Alkalilimnicola ehrlichii MLHE-1: one gene and its partner. The protein of the gene in region 1 interacts with the protein of each later gene in a pairwise test. Links are inferred from orthologs where the notes say so. Each region holds a gene or a part of one and is shown on either strand. Other genes may lie near its edges. The genes, in order: mrcB and MLG_RS11145.

Region 1 (9,156 bases):
GGCGAGCACTGGGAGACGGTGGCGGAGTTCCTGCCCCGGGTGCTCTCAGTGCAGGCCGCCCGCTGTTACTAACCTTTCGGAAGGTTGGTAACGCCCGTTGGCGGGGCCTACTCCTCGCCACCCAGCCGGCGTAGCAGCCGCTCCTGGTAAGCACGCTCCACCGCGACCAGGCCGCCGCCCCGCCCGCGGCCCCGGCGCTGCTCCAGCCGGGCCCGAAGCAGCGCCAGGCGCTTCTCCGCCTCAGTGCGCTGGCGGCGCTGGATGGCGGTGTCGTCGTCGAGCCCGGCCAGCAGCGCCTCAAGGGACTCCACCTCGCGCTGATCCTGCAGTTCCGGCGGCAGGCAGTTGGCATTCTTGAGGATTCGGTACGCCGTCCGCAACTCCTCCGGCACCATACTGTCGTCATCGAGTGCCAGCGGCTTGCCGGCTCCGGGCAGATCGTCCAGCTCGCCCTGTTCCAGGGCCTCCCTGATCCGGGCATCGGCCAACTCATCCAGAAACTTCATCTCGCCCCTCCTGCCAGAAGGCCTGCACCTCCTCCAGCGACCCGGTGCGCCTCATGGGCGGCAGACTCCGCAGGAAGACCTTCCCGTAGCCCCGGCGGGTGAGCCGCGGATCGGCGATCACCAGCACACCGCAGTCATCCGCATCGCGAATCAGCCGCCCCACCCCTTGCTTCAGTGTAATCACCGCATGCGGCAACTGCAGGTGGCGGAAGGCGGAAATCCCCTCGGCCTCCGCCGCCTGAATCCGGGCCTGCAGCACCGGGTCGGCGGGTGAGGCGAAAGGCAGCCGGTCGATGATCAGGGTCGAGAGCGCGGCGCCGCGCACATCCACCCCCTCCCAAAAGCTGGCTGTGCCCAGCAGCACGGCGTCCCCGGCCCGTCGGAACCGGGCCAGCAGCTCGTGCTGGGCCGCCGCCCCCTGGACCAGCAGCGGGCGGTCCAGGGTGCCGGCAAGGGACTCGGCGGCCCGGCGCAGCACCCGGTAGCTGGTGAACAGCAGGAAGGCCCCGCCCGGGGCCGCGGTGATCACCGGCCGCGCCATCGCCACCAGACGCTCGGCATAATCCGGTGCGTCCGGGTCGGGGAGATTGTCGGGCAGGTAGAGCAGCGCCCGCCGGGCGTAGTCGAAGGGGCTGTCCAGACAGAGGGTGCGCGGTGCCTCCAGGCCCAGACGATCGGCGAAATGGGAGAAATCGCCCTTCATGGCCAGGGTGGCGGAGGTGAAGACCCAGGCGGCGGGGGCCGCGGCACGGCGGTTGCGGAAGGGACCGGAGACATCCAGCGGCGTGAGCCGCAACCAGAACCCCGAGCCCTGGGTCTCGAACCAGGGCACCCCATCACCGCTCCCGGGCTCATTGAAGCGACACAGTGCCTGGTGGAGCGCCTCCGCCCGTTGCTGGCACCGGGCCAGGCCAAGCCCGCGCTCGGAGAGCGGCGCCAGGGCCAGGGCCAGGTCGTGCAGTGCCCCCTTGAGTGCGGTCACCGCCCGGCGCAGCTCCGCAGCGGGGGGCTGCGGCCAGGCGGCCCGCTGATCGCCCTCACCGAGTGCGTCGCGCAGCGAATCGGCAGCGGCGGTCACCGCGGCCACCCGCTCCGGAAAACCGGGCTGATCCCCGGCCTCGCGCCCGTAGTCCTCCAGGCAGTCCCGGGCCAGGTCCCGCAGTTGTCGGGCGCTGAGGCCCAGGCCGAAAAAACGCGCCGCCGTCTCCGGCAGCTGGTGGGCCTCGTCCAGGATCCAGGCCTCCGCCTCCGGCACCACCTCGCCCCAGCCCGATTCACGCAGGGCCCAGTCCGCCAGCAGCAGGTGGTGGTTGATCACCACCAGGTCGGCCTCCTGCGCCCGGCGCCGGGCCTCGTAGAAGTGGCATTCGGAAAAGCGGGGGCACTGTCCGCCCAGGCAGTTCTCGGCGGTCGCGGTGATTCGGGGGCGCACATCGGGGCGCCGGGCGGCCGGCGGCGCCTCGGCCAGGTCACCGGAGTCGGTGGTGGCCGCCCACCCCGCCACCTGCTCCAAGGCATCCTGCTGTGCCGTGCTCAGCCCCGGCGTCCCCTCGCGCGCTGCGCCCAACCGCTGCAGGCAGAGGTAATTGCCCCGCCCTTTGAGCAGCGCGGCACGCAATGGGACACCCAGGGCGTCGCGCACCAGGGGCAGGTCGCGGTGGAAGAGTTGGTCCTGCAGTGTCCGGGTACCGGTGGAGATCACCACCCGCCGACCGGAGAGCAGCGCAGGCACCAGGTAGGCGAAGGTCTTGCCGGTGCCGGTACCGGCCTCGACCACCAGCGTGGCGCTGTCCGCCAGCGCCTCGGCGACCGCCGCGGCCATGCCCTGCTGAGCCTCCCGGGGTTGAAAGCCGAGTATCCGCGCGGCCAGCGCCCCGTCGGCGCCCAGCACCTCCAGGGCCACCTCCGGCAAGGGGGCGTCCCCGGCGGTCAAATGGCCTCCGCCTGGCGACGCGCCTCCTGGGCACCCTCCTCGTCACCCTGCTCGATGCGGCTGGCCTCTATGATCCGCCAGTTACGCTGCTGCAGCGCCCGGTCACCTTCCGCCAAGCGGATGGAGCGGCGCGCCATTTGCTCCGCCTGGGCGTAGTCGCCCTGTTGGAAGCGCACGACCGCCAGGTTCTGCCATAGCGGGGCCAGGTTGGGGCTGATCCGCACCGCGCGCTCCAGGTAGGCGGCCGCCAGGTCGTACTCCCCCGCATCGGCGGCCTGCCGGGCATCCGCCACCAGCTCCAGGACCGCATCGGGAATGCGCGCGCGCTCCGGTTCGCGTTCGCGCTCCGGTTCCGCCACCGGGGCCTCCTCCTCTGGCTCCGGGGCCTCGGCCGGTTCCACCGGCTCCGGCCGTCGGTCCTCTGGGGGCAGCACAGCACATGCGCCCAGGGTCAGTGGCAGGAGCAGGGCCAGCAGTCTTAATGTGGTGGTCATGGGTCGTCATCCCCCGGTTCCGGGTCATAAGGTATGGGGCGCAACGCCACCGCGGCTCAGCGCCGGAAGACGCGATCCCAGAAGCCCCGTCGGTCGTCGTCGTCCGGCTCGCGGGCACAGACCACCGACTCCGCCGGCAGGTGCCCGCTGATATAGGGCAGCGCCACCGCCCCGTCACAGTCCGGGCCACTGCGCCGCCCGGTCCGGTAATCGATCCAGGCCTCCTCCACGCCAGCGGGGGGCAGGCGGTTCAGGCGGCGGAAGCTCAATGCCTGAAACTGCTCGCCCCAGACGGGCATCGCCCCGCCACTGCCGGTGAGCCCGATCGGTTGATTGTCGTCCCGCCCCAACCAGACCACCGAGAGCAGATCCCCGGAGTAGCCCGCGTACCACGCGTCCCGGTAATCGTCGGTGGTTCCGGTCTTGCCCGCAAGGCCGTGGGTGTCGCCCAACCAGGACCGCAACCCGCGCGCGGTGCCCCGCGCCACCACCTGCTCCAGGGCATGCTGCAACAGGTAACTGCTGGCCGGATCGACCGCCTGTTCGGTGGCCAGGGGATAGCGGGAGAGCAGCTCGCCGTCGCTGTCGGTGACCGCCCGCACCGCCCGCAGCGGGGTCCGGAAGCCCTCGGCGGCGATGGTCTGATAGACCTGCGCCATCTCCAACACGCTGTGTTCGCTGGCACCCAGCACGAACGAGGGGTACAGGGTGTTGGGGACGCGGCCGCCCAGGTCAGCCCAGGTGCGGGCCACCCGGCGCAGGCCCAGCCCCTGGCTGAGACGCACCGTGGGCACGTTGAGCGAGTCGGACAGCGCCTCCCATAACGGCACCTCACCCCGGTGATCGCCATCGTAATTGCGCGGCGTCCAGGGCTCGCCCTCGCGATCCCGGAGGGTGACCGGCTCGTCGCTGAGCACGGTCCCCAGGGCGTACTGCCCCGGTTCCCGCAGGGCCGCCAGATAGACCGCCGGCTTGACCAGTGAGCCGATGGGGCGGCGGGCATCCAGGGCCCGGTTGAAGCCGGCGTAGCGGTAGTCCGCGCCCCCGACCACGGCCTTGACCTCGCCATCCTCCACCGAGACCGACACCAGCGCCGCCTGCAATCCTTCCGCACCGAATGCGGCCAGGCGGCTGTCCACCGCCCGCTCCGCGGCACGCTGGACCCGCGGCGCCAGCGTGGTGTGTACATGCAGCCCCTCGCTGATCAGGTCCTCCCGGCGGTAATCCCGTTGCAGGTGGCGGCGCACCAGGTCCATGAAGGCGGGATAACGCCCTTGGTGGCGCTGACCGTCGGCCACGACCCCCAGATCCTCCGCCATGGCCTCCCGCGCCTCGTCCCCCGGGATAATGCCGTGACGCGCCATCAACGTGAGCACCAGATTCCGTCGCTCCCGCGCCCGCTCCGGGTGGCGGCGCGGGTTATAGTGCGAGGGTCCGCGCACCATCCCCACCAGCGTGGCCTGCTGGGCGAGGCTGAGCTCATCCAGGGGACGCCCGAAGTAGAACTCGGCACCCAATCCGAAACCGTGGACGCCCCGCCCGCCGCGCTGCCCGAGAAAGACCTCGTTAAAGTAGGCCTCCAGGATCTCGTCCTTCTCGTAGTAATGCTCCAGGAGCAGCGCCATCACCGCCTCGGTGAACTTGCGCCGCAGGGTCTGATCGGCACTGAGGTAGAAGTTTTTGACCAGCTGCTGGGTCAGGGTGCTGCCCCCCTGCACCACCCGGCCGGCCCGCAGATTGGCCAGGGCGGCCCGGGCGATGCCGGTGAGGGAGAGGCCGTGGTGGTCGAAGAACTTGCGGTCCTCCACCACCAGCAGGGCCCGGACCAGGGTCTCCGGCACCTGCTCGAGCCGGACCAGCAAGCGGTCCTCCTGATGGGGCGCGTGCAGGCTGCCGACCACCGCCGGCTCCAGACGCGCCAGACCGACCCGCTCCCGGTCATCCAACCCCGTCACCGAGGCCAGCTGCCCCCCATCGAAGGCCAGGCGCAGGCTACGGGCCGGCTCCTCACCGTCGGGGTGGGCAAAGCCGCGCGTACTCAGGTGGAAAACCGCGCCGTTTCGGCTCCAACTCCCCGGTTGGCGCCCCGACGTCGTCTGCCGGTAGCCCAGCTCCTCAAGCTCCACCTGCAGCTCCACCGGCGACAGGGCCTTGCCGGCGTAAAGCTCCAGGGGGCGGGCGTAGACCCGGGCCGGGACCGCCCACCGGCCGCCCTCAAAATGCTGGCGCAGCTCCGGCTCCAGCGACTTGGCGTACAAGGCCAGCAGGCCCACCGCCACCAGGGCGACCGTGACCAGCAGGCCCAGCAGACGCGCGCCCCAGCGCTTCAAACGCCCGGGGCGCCCCCGCCCGGTGGCCCTGCGCCGGCTCTGACGTGATCGCTTCACCATCGGTCACCCGGGGCCGCCCCCCGACCTGCCACACGGCACCGCGCCGGCCGGACCACCGGGACGCACCGATCCTCGCGGACCGCGCCGGGAGCACGACGGTTACTCAGACACTCGGCTATCACAGATGGGGGCCTGACTCGTGGACTGTCTCAATCGGCCGGAGATTATACCATCGCTTACCCACCCGATACGGGCTTGACCGGTGGCCATTGCCGGCAATGCGGAACCGCCGTGGCAGGCCCGCCGGGGCTTTCCCTGCCGCCCCGGTGGCTTTACCCTTTGCCCTGCCAACGTATTAATCCACCTGCGCCGGCCGTTGGGCTCAAGTTTTCCCACCCACCGCCGTCATCTACGGGCAAGGTATTACAACCACAACAAACAACGACGACGACGACGGGACCAGGGGGAGCCGACCATGGCTTCGGTAGTCAAGGACAACGAAGAGCGCACGCCTTCCGTGACCATGAACCATTTCTCGGTCATCCAGCAGATCGCCGAGCGCACCAGCGGCGTGGGTGTGGAGGCGGTGGACATTGTCAACCACATCGAACACGTCGCCCAACTGTTCCGGCGCCAGGCGGCCATATTCTCCGACCTGGTGGGCACCGCGCGGCGCATGAGCGAGGCCAACGACACCGTCGACCAAGCCGCCCGCCGCGCCCACGACGTGGCGGCCAGCGCCGGCAAGGACGTGGAGCGCTCACGCGCAACCATCACCCACTCGCTGGAGCAGATCCGCGGGCTGGCCGAGTCGGTCACCCATATCGAAGGCCAGTTGAGCAGCCTCAACGAGGCGCTGCAGGGCGTGGCCCAGGTGGCCAATGAGATCAGCACCATTGCCAAGCAAACCAATCTGCTCGCCCTCAACGCCACCATCGAAGCCACCCGCGCCGGCGAGGTGGGCCGCGGTTTCGCCGTGGTGGCGGAGCACGTCAAGGAGCTGGCCAAGCAAACGGCGGATGCCACCTCCGAGATCCATCAGATCCTGGAGGAGTTGACCAACATCATCGAGCGGCTGATCCGGCGCGGTGCCGAGAGCACGGAGAAGGCCCAGGCGGTGCGTGAGGGCACCCACGCCATCCAGGAGATCATGGAGACGGTGGGCAGCGCCATGCAGGACGTGGACACCGAGTCCGGGCGCATCCATGAGTCCGTCGGCGAGATCGACCAGCACTGCCGCAGGACGGTGGGAGGGCTCGAGGAGCTCACCAGCGAGGTCCGGCACGCCAACGATGCATTGGAGGAGGCTGAGGCACGGACGGAGAAGCTGCGTCATTACACCGAGCTACTGATCCGCGAAACGGCCGTGGAGGGCGTGGAGACCATCGACACGCCCTATATCCGCTTGGCCGAGCAACTGGCCGCGGACACCGCCGCCGCCTTCGAGGAGGGCCTGAAGCGCGGCAGTGTCAACGAACAGGCGCTGTTCGATCAGAACTACCAGCGCGAGGCCGACACCGCGCCACCCCGTTTCACCGCCGCCAACTCCGAGTTCTGTGACCGGGTGCTGCCGGCCATCCAGGAACCGGCCCTGCAGCGCCAGCGCCGGGTGCTGTCCGCCTTCGTCTGCGACCTGGGCGGGTATGTGCCGGCACAAAGCCGTGAGGCCGCCCGCGCCCCGTCAGCGGACGACAGCGCCGAACTACCGCGGTTTCATCGGCGACGGCTGGACAGCCGCGAGACCCGTGCCGCGACCCGCAACCGCGAGCGTTTCCTGCTGCAGACCTACCGCCTGAATCTGGGCGAAGGGCACCATGCCCTGGTCAAAGAGGTCTCGGTGCCCATCAAGGTGGGCGGGCGGCACTGGGGGTGTCAGCGGCTGATCTACGCGGCGGACTGAGTCAGGGGGGGCAGCAACGCAATGTTTTTCTTCAAGCGCAAGGCCAAGGACCAGCCGGCCGGTGGACAGCGGGCGCCGGCGGTCACTGACGAGGATCTGAAGTACCAGGAGATCCTCAAGCAGACCTCCCTGCACACCAGTGAGCTGGGCCTGGAGGCCTCCGACGTCACCGGGCACGTGGACGGGATCAAAGAGCAGACCCGCCGCGAGGTGGCGCTGTTCGAGGAACTGCGCGACTCCGCCCAGCGCATGTCCGAGGCCAACAAGGTGGTGGACTCGGCCGCACGCAACGCCCAGCACGTCTCCGGCGCCGCCCGCGCCGACATGAGCCGGTCCGACGAGACCATCCAGAAGGCCCTGGGCGACATCCGCGACCTGAGCCAATCGGTGCACGACATCGAATCCGAATTGGGCGGGCTCAACGACGCCATGGTGCGGGTGAGCAAGGTGGCCAAGGGCATCGGCTCCATCGCCAAGCAGACCAATCTGCTGGCCCTCAACGCCACCATCGAGGCGGCCCGCGCGGGCGAGGCCGGACAGGGGTTCGCCGTGGTGGCCGAGGAGGTGAAATCCCTGGCCGGACAGACCCATGACGCCACCTCCGATATCGACCGCACGCTGCACGAACTCACCGAGCAGACCCGCGGACTGATCGACACCGGCGGCAAGAGCACCGAGCGGGCGAAGCAGGTGGAGAAGGGCACCAACGCCATGCAGGAGGTGCTGGATGCCGTGGCCCGGGCGATGGGTGACGTGGACAACGAGTCGGCACGGATCGCCTCCGCCGTACAGGAGATCGATCGCTACAGCGACCAGACCCTGGACGGCCTGAACGAGATGGCGGATGACGTCACCGGCTCGCTGCGGAAGCTGGAGGACGCCGGCAGCCGCCTGAACCAGTTGCTCAGTTTCGTCGAGGAGTTGATGAACCTGGCCAACGCCAGTGACGTGGAGACCGAGGACACCCCCTATATCCGTGTCGCCACGGAGACGGCCGCCCAGGTCAGCCGGGCCTTCGAGGCGGCGATCCGCAGCGGCGAGATCACCGAGGCGGACCTGTTCGACGAGGATTACGTCCCGATCCCGAACACCGACCCGCAGCAGTACACCACCCGCTTCGTGGAGTTCACCGACCGCGTGCTGCCGCCCATCCAGGAGCCGGTCCTAGAATCGGATCCGGCCATCGGCGGGGCCTGCGCCATCGACCGCAACGGCTACATCCCCACCCACAACCTGCACGTCTCCAAGCCGCAACGGCCGGGGCAGCGGGAGTGGAACAACGCCAACAGCCGCAACCGGCGGTTGTGGAAGGACCGCACCGGCCAGACCGCCGCCAAGAACCAGCGTCCCTGGTTACTCCAGACCTACCGCCGCGACATGGGCGGCGGCAAGTTCGTGCTCATGCGCGACTGCTCGGCGCCGATCACGGTCAATGGTCGCCACTGGGGCGCAATGCGGATACTCTACAAGCTCTGATCCGCGACACGGCGCTATAAATCCTGATCCTCTGGCTGCTGCTCGGCCCCAAGGGCTGAATCCGGCCGGAAGACCACCCGGTAGAGGGCCTCATTGGCGACCGCGTGGGCCGTGGCCAGCGGGATAAAGGGCACCACCACCGGCCCGCTGGCGAGCTGCAACCGCAGCGTGGCCAGCCCGCGGCGCCGCTGCACCCAGCTCTGCTGCACCGTCACCGCCTGGACCTTCTCCAGCGGGAACAGGGTGGTGCGCCGGCCCAGCAGCCCCCGCCGGACGCAGAGGAAGCGCCCCGCCCGGCGCCAGGCGACGGCGCGCCAGCGCAGCCAGGCCACCGGCCAGGCCAGCACCAGGGCCAGCGCCACCAGGGCCAGCCAGCCGGGGAAGCCGGTGAGTGTCAGCAGCACCAGGGCCAACGCGGTGGCGCCGGCCACCAGCCGCAACGCCAGCACCCGGCGGTAGAGCCGGTGGACCCGCTGGTAGCCCGCCTCGAAGGCGCCCCCGGCCGGCGCCCCAGTGC
Region 2 (4,595 bases), 1.2 Mb from region 1 along the record:
AGCGGCACCTCCAGCGCCACCGCCACCGCCGCCGCGGCCAGGGCGTTCATGACGTTGTGCCGCCCCGGGAGCGGCAGGCGCACCGGGTGGCGGCCGCCGGGGATCTGCAGTTCGAAGTGACCGCCAGCGGTCTCGGCGGTGGCACGGACGTCGGCATCGGCGCCACGACCGAAGCGCAGGCAGCGGCGGTCGCCCACCAGGGCGTACCAGGTCGGCGCCTGGGGGTCGTCGGCATTCACCACCGCCACACCCGCGTCGGGCAGGCCCAGGAAGAGCTCGCCCTTGGCCCGGGCCACCCCGGCCAGATCGCCAAACCCCTCCAGGTGCGCCGGGCCGGCGTTGGTGATGACAGCGACCTCCGGGGCCGCAATGGCGGTGAGGCGGGCGATCTCGCCGGGGGCGTTCGCCCCCATCTCGATGACGGCGTAGCGGTGCTCGCGGTCCAGCCGCAGCAACGTCAGGGGGACACCGAGTTCGTTGTTGAGGTTCCCCCGGGTGGCCAGGGTGGCACCGCGCCGGGCCAGGATGGCGGCGATCATCTCCTTGACCGTGGTCTTGCCGTTGCTCCCGGTCACCCCCACCACCCGCGCCGCCAGCCGGCGGCGCCAGGCAGCGCCCAGGGCCTGCAATGCGGCGCGGGTGTCCGCCACCCGCACCACCGGCAGGGGCCAGTCGCCGTCCCGTTCCACCAGGGCGGCGGCGGCGCCGCGCCGGGCCGCGTCGGCGATGAAGTCGTGGCCGTCCACCCGCTCGCCGGCCATGGCGACGAAGAGCCCGCCCGGCGCCAGGCCCCGGCTGTCGAGTCCGACCTCGCCCACGGTGACGGCGTCACCATGGCGGGTGCCGCCAGTCCATTCCGCCACTTCCTGCAGGGTAAAACGGCTCATGCGCCCTCCTCCTCGCCCAGGGCCTGGACCACGGCCTCGCGGTCACTGAACGGCAGGCACCGGTCGCCGATCTGCTGCACGGTCTCGTGGCCCTTACCGGCCACCAGCACCACGTCCTCGGGGCCGGCCCGTTCCACCGCGTGGCGGATGGCGCCGGCGCGGTCGCGCAGTACCGGCCAGTCGCGACCGGGGGCGCCTTGGCGGATGTCGTCAATGATCCGGTCCGGGTCCTCCCGGCGCGGATTGTCGTCGGTGAGCACCACGCGGTCGGCCAGTTCCGCGGCCGCCTCGCCCATGAGGGGCCGTTTGCCCCGGTCGCGGTCACCGCCACAGCCGAAGACCAGCCAGACCGCGCCCCGGTAGTGGGCCCGCACGGCCGCCAGGGCGCCGCGCAGGGCCGCCGGGGTGTGGGCATAGTCAACGATCACGCTGGGCCGCCCGGGGCGGGTGAAGGGCTCCATCCGCCCGGGCACCGGCCGCAGGCCGGCCAGGCGTTCGACGATCACCGGCAGGGCCACGCCCAGGCTCAGGGCCGCGGCCGCGACCGCCAGCACGTTGGCGGCGTTGAAGGCACCGAGCAACGGGGCCTGCACCGGCGCCTCGCCCCACTCGGTGCTTAGCCGCAGGCGCAGGCCCTGCGGCTCCAGCACCAACCCCTCGCCGCGCACCCCGGCCTGGGGGTGGCCGGCGAGGCTGTAGCCCAGCGCCCGGGTGCCGCCGGCCAGGGCCCCGTGCACCTGCCGCCCGAAGGCGTCGTCCAGGTTGAGCACCGCCCACTGCAGCCCGGGGACCCCGAACAGGCGCGATTTCGCCTCGGCATACCCGGCCAGGTCGCCGTGGTAGTCCAGGTGATCGCGCCCCAGGTTGGTGAGCACCGCGGTGTGGAACCGGACGCCCGCCACCCGGTGCTGGTCCAGGGCGTGGGAGGAGACCTCCATGGCCACCTGGGCGGCGCCCTGACGGTGTAACCGAGCCAGCGTCCGCTGCACGCTCGCCGCATCGGGCGTGGTATGGGTGCCGGGCTGAAGGGAATCCGGGAAGCCGCTGCCGAGGGTGCCGACAAGCCCGCAGCGATGGGCCTCGCGGTCGAGCAACTGCGCCAGGTACTGGGTGACGGAGGTCTTGCCGTCGGTGCCGGTGACCCCCACCACGCGCATCCGCGCGCTGGGGTCGCCGTACAGCCGCGCGGCAATGGGACCGAGCCGCCGACCCAGGTCCGGCACCGCGATCAGCGGGACCCCGGCGCGCTCAGCGGCGGTGCGCTCATCCGGCTCGGGCGCCACGTCCCCGGCCGGCTCCCAGAGCACTGCCCCGGCACCGGCGGCCAGGGCGTCCCCGAGATAACCCAGCCCGTGATGCCGGGAACCGCGCAGGGCCACAAAGACGAAGCCGGGCTCGATGTCCCGGCTATCCACCGCCAACCCGCCGACCGGGCGGTCGTCGGCATCGGTGAGATCGAGCCAGGGTTGGAGGAGTGTCCTAAGCCGCATCATGGCCGCCCCTCCCCGCCCGCAACGATGAGGCCGGAGGGCAGCGCATCGCCATCCGGGGCGATGTTCATCAACCGCAGCGCGCCGGCCATGACCTGCCCGAAGACCGGTGCCGCCACCTGGCCGCCGTAGTATTCATCGCCCCGCGGCCCGTCCACCAGGACCGCCATGGCCAGACGTGGCCGGCTCACCGGTGCCACCCCGGCAAACATGGCGATGTAGCCATCGTCCTCGCCATAGCCGGTGGGCCCGGCCTTGCGCACGGTGCCGGTCTTGCCGGCGACCCGGTACCCCGGCACTGCTGCGCGGGTCCCGGTGCCGCCGGGCTGGGTCACCGTCTCGAGCATCTCCAGCACCTGGCGGGAGAGCGCGGGGTCCAGGACCTGTTCCTCCGACTCCGGTGGCTGGCCATTGCGGTGGAGCAGGCTCACCGGGCGCTGGACGCCGGCGGCGGCCAGGGTGGCATAGGCGCGAGCGATCTGCAGCGGGGTGGCGGTGAGTCCGTAGCCGAAGGAGAGGGTCGCCCGCTGCACTTCGTCCCGCGGCGGCATGCTGCTCACCCGGCCAGTGGCCTCGCCTTGGAAGCCGACGAAGGTGCTGGCCCCGAAGCCCATCTCCAGCAGCAGCCCCCAGAGAGCGTCCGGCTCCATCTCCAGGGCCAGGCGCACGGCCCCGACATTGCTGGACTTCTGCAGCAGGGTGGTGACGTCGATCTCGCCGTAATCGCGGATATCGCGGATGGTATGGCGCCCCACCCGCAGCGTGCCGGGGCTGGTCGACAGGGAGGTCTCCGGCCGGACCACCCCCTCACGCAGCGCCGCCAGCACCGTGAAGGGCTTGATCAGGGAGCCGGGTTCATAGGCGTCGATAATGGCACGATTACGCTGAACCCCGTTGCCGATCTCGTTGCGCCGGTGGGGATTGAAGCCGGGCTGGTTGACCATCGCCAGCACCTCGCCGGATTCCACGTCCAGCAGCACCAGCGAGCCGCCGCGGGCATCGTGCTCACGCACCGCGGCCTTCAGTTCCCGGTAGGCCAGATACTGCAGGCGGCGATCGATGCTCAGCGCCAGATCGCGGCCGGCGCGGGGCTCGCGCAACAGCTCCACGTCCTCCACCACCCGCCCCAGACGGTCCTGGATGACCCGCTTGCGACCCGGCTCGCCGCGCAGCCAGGCGTCATAGGTGAGCTCCAGGCCTTCCTGACCCTGGTCGTCGATGTTGGTGAAGCCCAGCAGGTGGGCGCTGACCTCGCCGGAGGGGTAAAAACGGCGGTACTCCTGCTGCAGCGCCACCCCCGGCAGGGCCGCGCGGCGCACGGCCTCGGCCTGCTCGGGCGAGACCTGGCGCCGGACCCAGGCGAACTCACTACCCGGCCGTGCCTCCAGCCGCCGCTGCAGGCGGGCACGCGGCATGCCCACCAGTTCCGCCAGCGCGGTGACGGCCTCGGGGTGGTCCAACAACTGACCCGGGTCGGCCCACACCGAATCCACCGGCGAGCTGATCGCCAGCGGTTCACCGTGGCGGTCGGTGATCACGCCACGATGGGCCGGCATGGCGCGGGTGCGCATCTGCCGGGCCTCGCCCTGGGTCTGCAGGAATTGCCGGTCCAACACCTGCAGCTCCACCGCCCGCCACATCAGAGCGCCGACCAGCAGGAAAAAGACGAGCGCCACCACGCCCAGGCGCCAGCCGGCAACCTGGGGCATGGCGGTCTTCTGCGCTCGCCTGCTCATCGAATCCCCACTCCCCACCCCGTCAGGGGCGAATGATGACAATGTCCTCGCGCCCGGGCATCACCATGCCCAGACGCTCCCGGCCCACACGCTCCACCCGGCCGTGCCCGGCCCAGGTGCCCTGCTCCAGTTGCAGCATGCCCCACTCCACATTGAGGTGGTCCGCCTCGGCGGACAGCCCCTGCAACTCCATGAACAGGCTGCGGTGCTGGTGCTTGCTGGCGACCACGCCCAGCGCCGAGCCGAGGACGGCGACCACGAGCCCCAGGCATAGCGCAATGGCCATGCCGCGGCTCATGGCAGCCGCTCCGCCACCCGCATCACCGCGCTGCGGGCCCGAGGATTGGCCGCCTGCTCGGCCTCCCCCGGGCGCAGCGCCCGGCCCACGGACCGCAGGCGCGGCTGCAGCGCCTCCGGCGCCACCGGCACGCTGGGCGGCAAATCGCCCACGGTGGACTGCTTGCGGATGTAGCGTTTGACCC

The links.
Region 2: the proteins of mrcB (region 1) and MLG_RS11145 interact in binary tests that used the Escherichia coli proteins (3 or more experiments, as listed by UniProt). The link is inferred for Alkalilimnicola ehrlichii MLHE-1 from one-to-one orthologs.

Annotation. Positions count from the first base shown.
Region 1 is NC_008340.1:1,348,007-1,357,162, reverse strand. What follows is about bases 2,627-5,636. They hold mrcB (penicillin-binding protein 1B), read right to left. Parts: upstream 5,264-5,636; coding sequence 2,990-5,263; downstream 2,627-2,989. Other genes in these bases: MLG_RS05895 (tetratricopeptide repeat protein), read right to left, coding at 2,627-2,933. In the rest of the region: MLG_RS05910 (hypothetical protein), read left to right, coding at 1-72; MLG_RS05905 (DnaJ family domain-containing protein), read right to left, coding at 108-506; MLG_RS05900 (ATP-dependent DNA helicase), read right to left, coding at 490-2,439; more of MLG_RS05895, read right to left, coding at 2,436-2,626; MLG_RS05885 (methyl-accepting chemotaxis protein), read left to right, coding at 5,739-7,163; MLG_RS05880 (methyl-accepting chemotaxis protein), read left to right, coding at 7,185-8,639; MLG_RS05875 (PH domain-containing protein), read right to left, coding at 8,654-9,156. UniProt on the Escherichia coli protein: Cell wall formation. Synthesis of cross-linked peptidoglycan from the lipid intermediates.
Region 2 is NC_008340.1:2,503,632-2,508,226, forward strand. The notes cover bases 1,746-4,595. They hold MLG_RS11145 (peptidoglycan D,D-transpeptidase FtsI family protein), read right to left. Parts: upstream 4,114-4,595; coding sequence 2,377-4,113; downstream 1,746-2,376. Other genes in these bases: MLG_RS11140 (UDP-N-acetylmuramoyl-L-alanyl-D-glutamate--2,6-diaminopimelate ligase), read right to left, coding at 1,746-2,380; ftsL (cell division protein FtsL), read right to left, coding at 4,136-4,411; rsmH (16S rRNA (cytosine(1402)-N(4))-methyltransferase RsmH), read right to left, coding at 4,408-4,595. In the rest of the region: MLG_RS11135 (UDP-N-acetylmuramoyl-tripeptide--D-alanyl-D-alanine ligase), read right to left, coding at 1-887; more of MLG_RS11140, read right to left, coding at 884-1,745. UniProt on the Escherichia coli protein: Essential cell division protein that catalyzes cross-linking of the peptidoglycan cell wall at the division septum. Required for localization of FtsN.